2 regions of the Clostridioides sp. LIBA-6822 genome follow, and region 2 is predicted to be linked to the other one. Evidence: riboswitches for the same ligand, from Rfam matches in the RefSeq annotation. Region 2 holds a riboswitch; the other holds the start of a gene.
What was found. Region 2 has a riboswitch for glycine ahead of ACTG48_RS12360 (alanine/glycine:cation symporter family protein). Riboswitches for the same ligand answer to the same signal wherever they lie in the genome.

Region 1 (4,196 bases), 150 kb from region 2:
ATTTTTGGAGTGCGTAGAAGATATAAAAAAATCCTGTAATTATGAAGAACAGCAAGAAAATATACATAAGATTAATTTATTGAGAAATAAAATAGAAACGTTGTCAAATATAGCATCAATAAGATACAGTATAGATACACTTAATAAATTCTATCAAGAGGAAAAAAATTACTGGGATGAATATCTGCCTTTGTATGAAGAATTAAATTCTTATTTTTATGATGCTGTAATAAATTCAAAGTTTAAATGTGATTTGATAAAAAAATTTGGGGAACAATTTTTCACAATAATAGACTATTCTCTAAAAAGTTTTTCTAAAGATATAATAAGTGAATTGCAAGAAGAAAATAAATTGTGTTCGGAGTATACTAAACTTTTAGCATCAGCACAAATAATGTTCGATGGAGAAGAAAGAAATTTATCTGGTATGGGAAAGTTTATGTATTCTAATTGTAGAAATACAAGAGAATTAGCCAACAAAGCGTATTATAATTTTTTTGAAGAAAACGAATCAAAATTTGATGACATATTTGATAAACTGGTCAAACTTAGAGATAAGATATCTAAAAAATTAGGCTTTGAAGATTTTGTAGAGCTTGGATATGTTAGAATGATGAGAAGTGACTATAGAGAAGATATGGTAGAAAACGTTAGAAAGCAAGTATTAAAATATGTTGTTCCAATGGCTAATGAGCTTTATGAAAAACAGGTTAAAAGACTTGGTTTAGAAAACTTAAGCTACATAGATGAAGACGTGGAATTTTTAACAGGAAATGCAAGTTTAAAAGGCGATTCAAAATACATAATTCAGAATGGGCAAAGGATGTATAGTGAGCTTTCAAAAGAAACAGATGAATTTTTTAATTTTATGCTAGAAAATGAACTTATGGATTTAGAAACAAAGAAAGGTAAAGGAGCTGGAGGCTATTGTACCTACATACCAGATTACAAGTCGCCATTCATTTTTTCTAACTTTAATCAAACTTCTGATGACATAGATGTATTAACACATGAAGCAGGACATGCGTTCCAGTTATACATGTCTAGATGGATTGATATGCCAGAGATTAATTTTCCCACACTTGACAGTTGTGAAATTCATTCAATGAGTATGGAATTTATAACATGGCCATGGATGAATCTGTTTTTTAAAGAAGATACAGATAAATATAAATTTACTCACTTGTCAACAGCAGTCAAATTTATACCTTATGGAATAATTGTTGATGAATTTCAGCATTATGTTTATAAAAATCCTAATGAGGATAAGGCAAAAAGAAAAGAAAAATGGAGATATTTAGAGAAAAAATATTTACCTCATAGAAACTATGATAATAATTCTTTTTTAGAGCGAGGTTGTTGGTGGTTTAAGCAAGGTCATATATTTAAAAATCCGTTTTATTACATAGACTATGTACTAGCTCAAGTTTGTGCATTACAATTTTGGAAAAAAATGATTCAAGATAGAGATGCAGGATGGCAAGATTATATAAATATTTGTAAAGTTGGAGGAACAAAATCATTTTTAGGTATTGTAAGTATGGGAAATTTATATTCACCATTTGATAATAACTGTATTAAGTCTATCATGGGTAATGTTAAATCTTGGTTTGATGAAATAAATGATAGCAAATTATAAAAAATTATGAGAATTTCAGTGGGTAAAAGTAAAAAATTAAAAAATATGTAAAAATCAAAGATTTGCTGTGAAAATAGTTATATTTTTAATCAGTTTGAGAAAGTAAACCAAAAAAGGTTTGTACTTAAAAAAAAAAGAAAATACAGGAAATATGTAATATCAACACTTGGAAAAAAAAGTAAAAATGTATACAAAATACATATAAAAAAACTATTGCAAATTTTATAGAATGTTTATATACTTAAGTCAACAGAGATAGAAAAAAGCTATTTATAGAAAACAAAGGATAAATTGCTTAATTTTCAATTTTCTGATAACTTAATAATCCGGATGAAGAGTATGGGAGACTGCTTTATAAAAAAGCGACCGAAGGGACAAATTTAATCCTATTTACCCAAAAGATTAGATGAAATTCTCAGGTAAAAATGACTGTACTTGGACGGGGCTCTGAAAATGATTTTAACAGGGAAGACAAATTGGGAGATTTGTTTTTCCTGTTTTTTATTTATCAAGTAATAAATAAAAGATTGAAAGAGAGTAAAAAAATGATAATAATTACAAATAATCCGAAAGTAAGAGAAGAAGTTCAAGAAAGAGAAGTTTTGTTTAAAGACACAACTTATATTGGTATCTTAGAAGCAAGTAGAGATTTGATACATGAAGGATATGAACTTTTATCTCATCCACTCTATGGGAGTGTAAAACCAAATGAAACACCTTATAGAACTGTTATACTAAAGAGAGGAAATCGTTTGGATATAAACTCTTTAACCTTAATTGAAGAAGCAATCATCACTGCAAGTAAATTTCAGAATAATAAAAAGACTCCAAAATGGACAGAAAGTGTTCAAGACGACTTTAGGGTAATTGATTATGATATATTTTATAATACAATACAAAGAATGCAGTATGAATAAAAAAAATTGTTAAAAAATTATTAAAGCAGCCTAAATATTAAATCTAATTTAATATTAAATAAAATGAGAAATCTAATTGGGGAGGATAAGTCAAAATGGAAAATGTGTATGACTTAGTAATAATTGGTTCAGGACCAGCAGGGCTTGCAGCAGGGCTTTATGGGGCAAGAGCAAAGTTGAATACTCTAATCCTAGAAAAAGACAAAACTGGTGGGCAAATTGTAATAACACATGAAATTGCAAATTATCCAGGGTCAGTTCCAAATGCAACAGGACCAAGTCTAATAGCTAGAATGGTTGAACAATGTAAAGAGTTTGGAGCAGAAATTCTAAGAGATAACATTGTAGATACTGAGCTAGATGGAGATATAAAAGTTTTAAAAGGTCAAAAAGCAGAATATAGAGCTAAAGCAGTAATAATAGGAACAGGAGCAACTCCAAGAAAAATTGGTTGCCCAGGGGAAAAAGAACTTACTGGTAAAGGTGTTTCATATTGTGCAACTTGTGATGCAGACTTCTTTGAAGATTTTGAAGTATTTGTTGTAGGTGGAGGAGATAGTGCATTAGAGGAAGCAATGTATTTAACTAAATTTGCTAGAAAAGTAACAATTGTACATAGAAGACAAGGATTTAGATGTGCTAAGAGTGTTGAAGAAAAAGCAAAAGCTAATCCAAAGATAGAGTTCTTATTAGATACAGTAATAGAAGAAATCAAAGGTGATGGAATACTGGAGTCAGTTGTATTTAAAAATAAGATTACTGGAGAAACTCATGAATACTTTGCAGATGAAGAAGATGGAACAATGGGAGTATTTGTTTTCGTTGGATTAGATGCTCAAACTGATTTATTCAAAGGTAAAGTTGATATGGATGAAAAAGGTTATATAATAACTGATGAAGACATGAAAACTAACATACCAGGTGTATTTGCAGCAGGAGATTGTAGATCTAAAACTCTAAGACAGGTTGTAACTGCAACTAACGATGGAGCAATTGCATCTATAGTAGCTGAGAAATATATTGATGAAAAGTTTGGAAACTAAAAATCTGTAAATTAAATTTAATGAATAATATTTAAAATAAAATAAAAATTTCAAGGGGGAAAAATAAAATGTTAGATTTAGATAAGGCTACATTTGAAGAAGAAGTTTTAAACGCAGAAGGTTTTGTATTTGTTGATTTCTGGAGTGAAGGTTGTGAACCTTGTAAAGCTTTAATGCCAGATGTTCATAAATTAGCTGAGACTTATGGGGACAAAATAAAATTCTGTAAGATGGATACAACAAAAGCTAGAAGATTAGCTATAAAACAAAAAGTATTAGGTCTTCCAACTATGGCTATATACAAAGATGGGGAAAAAGTGGACGAAGTTACTAAAGATGATGCTACAGTTCCTAATATAGAAGACATGATTAAAAAATATCTTTAAGATATTGGCGAAATATTAACAATAAAATAAAAATATGTTTTAGTCTGAAGATAATAAGATAAAAGAGATTTTTATATTCAAGTTTGTTAAAAAAATAATTTTAAATAAAATAATTTTTTTACAGTAAATATTTTTTAATAGTATAACAAATAGTTAAGACATAAAAATACTATATTATAAAAATATCTTTAAGATTTAAGATAAGTTATAA
Region 2 (4,196 bases):
TGCTGGAGTCTTTAAAGGTCAAAATTGTGGAAATAGCAATTAAAGCAGAACATTATGGTTTATGTAAAGAAAAGGCTGGTAATTTTAGTATTAGAGATAGAGAGACTGGATATGTTCTTATAACACCTTCAGGTATAGGGAGAGAAGAATTGAAAATTGAGCATATTTGTGTGTTGGATTTAGATGGTAATGTAATAGAAGTAAAGAAAGGTATTAAACCGAGTAGTGAGGTATTGATGCATATTGAAATATATAAAGTAAGAGACAATGTAAATGCTATATCACATACTCACTCTTTATATGCAACATCATTTTCGGTAGCAAAGAAACCTATTATACCAATTGTATATGAATCTGTTAATTATGGTGGTTATGTGGATATTGCTCCATATGAGAGACCAGGAACTTTGAAACTAGCTAAAAACGTTTCAAAATTATTGCTAGATACAGATGCATGTTTATTAGAAAGACATGGATTAACAACTGTAGGTAATGACTTAGAAGAGGCATTTTTAAAATCAAGATATGTAGAAGAGGTAGCAGAAATATATTATAGGTCTTTAATGTTAAATCAGTTTAAGGAGCCTGAAGTATTAGATATTGATGAATTTAAATCATGGGAATATCCAGAAGAAGTAAAATTTTAATATAGATAATTTACATTAAGAAGATTAATTAAAGTCTAGATATGCTATTTATATGAATTAGTGTTTTTTGTAAATATATTTAGTATACTTTTTAAACAAATATAGAATTCCAAAGTCATATAAATTTGACTTGGAATTCTATATTTTTTATTTATGCATTATTTTTTAACTGGTTTTCTGGCGAATTTATATATTCAAAGTATTTTTTAGTTTCAGACACTATTATCGGAGATAGTGCAAGTAAAGCTATTAGGTTAGGTATTGCCATAAGTCCATTTACAATATCGGCAATTATCCAAACAACTTCTAATTTTAAGAATGCACCTAAAAGTACCATAGCGACAAATACAGTTCTATATCCATTCATACCTTTTACACCAAATAGGAATTCAAAGCATCTTTCTCCATAATAACTCCAACCTAAAATTGTAGTAAATGCAAATAATGTCAAACTAACTGTAAGTAATATTGGTCCAAATGTAGGAATTGCTCCATTAAAAGCTGCTTGTGTCATAACAGCTCCATTAAGGTCAGAACACCATACTCCTGAAATAACAAGAGAGAATCCAGTAAGTGTACAGATTATAATAGTATCTATAAAAGTACCTGTCATAGATATAAGACCTTGTTCTGCTGGCCATTCAGTTTTAGCCGCAGCTGCAGCTATTGGAGCACTACCTAGACCAGATTCGTTTGAAAATACACCACGAGCTATACCATTTCTAATAGCCAGTGAAATAGTTGCTCCTAGGAAACCACCAGTTGCAGCAGTAGTTGTAAAAGCACTTTTAATTATTAACATAAAAGTTTCTGGTATCTTGTTCCAAAAAGATATTAAAATGATTCCACAGATTACAATGTATATAACAGCCATAAAAGGTACTATCTTAGTAGCTACATTAGATATACTTTTAAGACCTCCAAATACGACTAACGCTACAAATACTGCTAATATAACACCTGTGATTCTAGGGTCTACACCAAAGCTGCTATTTATCGCATCTGTTATTGAATTTACTTGGGTAAAAGTACCTATTCCTAAAAGTGCAACCAATATACCACTTATAGCGAAAAATATTGCAAGAGGTCTCCATTTTTCACCCATACCATTTACTATGTAATACATTGGTCCACCAGATACTTGACCATTTTTGTCTTTAGTTCTATATTTTATTGCAAGAACACCTTCTGAATACTTAGTAGCCATTCCAAAGAATGCTGCTATCCACATCCAAAAAAGAGCACCAGGTCCACCAGCTTTAATAGCTGTAGCAACACCAACAATATTACCAGTACCAACTGTAGCAGCTAGTGCAGTACATAAGGCTGCAAAACTTGAAACATCACCACTACCTTTGTTTTCAGCAGAGAAGATTAATTTAAGAGCTCTTGGAAGTTTAGTTATTTGTATAACTCCAAGTTTAACAGTAAGTAATATACCAGTACCAACTAGTAGTACTAGCAAGGGTGGTCCCCAAATAAAAGCATCAACTTTGTTTAAAATATCAATTAGATTCATAAAAACACTCCCTCATTTTTTTGCTTTGTACAATCAATAGAATTTTTAATGAAGTAATTGACAGGAAATAAGTATAATTTATTATAATTTCTAGTGTAATAAAAAAAGCTAAATCTAAAAAAGATTCAGCTCTGGATATACACTAATTAGCAACCAAAATAAAAGTATTAATAATACTGATTTTGGTAGATAATCCCTGTCCTTTTGCCTGAGAGATTGAGCATAAAAGCCTTGCCCCTTCGGCGCCCATAATGGGTCTCTCCAGAGTTCCGTAAATTTTACAGTCCTACTTTTAAAAAGTACCTGAGAGTGTTACTCCTTCGGTGTGCTATATAGCAACTCTTCTATAAAATCTTAACCGGATATTGATTTGTCATAGCTTATTGTATTAATAATATTAATATAAGTTTTTATGTTTTGTCAACTGAAAAATTAAAAAACAGTAAAAAAATATAAAAATGTAAGTCTAATTACGAATTATAAATTTAAAAATATAAGTAATATACGTGAAAATGGATATCGTAATAAGCATACAAATTAGGCATAAAACAAGTTTTAAATAAAAAAATCTTAAATAATTAATTAGATATGATTAAATTATGGTAATATTATAGTTACGATATTAAGAAAGGTTCTATTTATTTAGATTTTAAGTGTAATATGAGATTGAATATAGAGAAAGGAAGTATTTTTAGATGGGAAAAGTATTAGTACTAGCAGAAAAACCTTCTGTTGGAAGAGATATAGCAAAAGTTTTGGGTTCAAAAAATGAAAAAAATGGGTATATAGAGGGTCCAAAGTATGTGGTTACTTGGGCATTAGGCCATTTGGTTACGCTTGCTGACCCTGAAAGTTATGGAGAAAAATATAAATCATGGAGCTTAGAAGACTTGCCAATACTTCCTAAGCATCTAAAGACTGTTGTAATAAAAAAGAGTGGAAAACAGTTTAATACAGTCAAAGCTCAAATGAATAGAAATGATATAGATGAAATAGTTATAGCAACAGATGCAGGTCGTGAGGGAGAGCTTGTAGCAAGATGGATAATAGAAAAATCACAAGTAAAAAAGCCTCTAAAACGTCTTTGGATTTCATCAAGTACAGATAAAGCGATAAAAGAAGGTTTTGCAAAATTAAAAAATGGAAAAGAATATGAAAATCTATATCATTCAGCAATAGCACGAGCAGAAGCTGACTGGATTATTGGAATAAATGCAACTAGAGCTTTGACAACAAAGTATAATGCACAACTTTCTTGTGGAAGAGTTCAGACACCTACTCTTGCTATGTTACTTAAGAGAGAAGAGGAAATAAGAAATTTTAAACCAAAAGAGTATTATGGAATAGAGTTAATTGCTACAAAGGGAAGTTTAGATATAAAGTTTATTTGGAGTGATAAGAATAATAACTCTTCAACATTTAGTAAAGAAAAGATAGAGTCTATATTAAAAAAGGTTAAAAATTTAGATATAAAAATATCTGAAGTAAGCAAATCGTATAAGAAAAAATATTCACCTGCATTATATGATTTAACAGAGTTGCAAAGAGATGCAAATAAAATGTTTGGGTTCTCAGCAAAAGAAACTTTATCTATAATGCAAAAACTATATGAGCATCATAAAGTACTTACTTATCCTAGAACTGATTCTAGATATTTAACATCAGATATTGTTGGAACATTAAAAGACAGGATAAAAGCTGTAAATGTTAGTGATTATTCAAAAATATGTAATAAATTATTAAAAAGCAATATTACAGCTAATAAATCTTTTGTTGATAATTCAAAGGTAACAGACCATCATGCAATAATACCAACAGAGCAGAAGGTATTTATGAGTGATTTTAGTGATAAAGAGCGAAAAATATATAATCTTGTAGTAAAAAGATTTTTAGCAGTATTGTCTCCTCCTTTTGAATATGAACAGACAACCATAAATGCAAATGTAGAAGGAGAAGTATTTAAAGCGAAGGGAAACAAAGTAATCAATTTAGGTTGGAAGGAAAGCTATAAGGATATTGAGGATGAAGAT

Region 1: it holds a riboswitch for glycine, as region 2 does, so the genes downstream of both, ACTG48_RS13200 (GrdX family protein) here and ACTG48_RS12360 (alanine/glycine:cation symporter family protein) in region 2, are expected to answer to the same signal.

What each region holds. Positions count from the first base shown of each region.
Region 1 covers NZ_CP196995.1:2,741,627-2,745,822, reverse strand. The annotation lists gene ACTG48_RS13205 (M3 family oligoendopeptidase) at 1-1,639, shown strand, start outside; glycine riboswitch at 1,970-2,081, shown strand; gene ACTG48_RS13200 (GrdX family protein) at 2,185-2,556, shown strand; gene trxB (thioredoxin-disulfide reductase) at 2,652-3,599, shown strand; gene trxA (thioredoxin TrxA) at 3,668-3,985, shown strand.
Region 2 covers NZ_CP196995.1:2,592,907-2,597,102, reverse strand. The annotation lists gene ACTG48_RS12365 (class II aldolase/adducin family protein) at 1-647, shown strand, start outside; gene ACTG48_RS12360 (alanine/glycine:cation symporter family protein) at 799-2,166, opposite strand; glycine riboswitch at 2,353-2,441, opposite strand; gene ACTG48_RS12355 (DNA topoisomerase III) at 2,862-4,196, shown strand, end outside.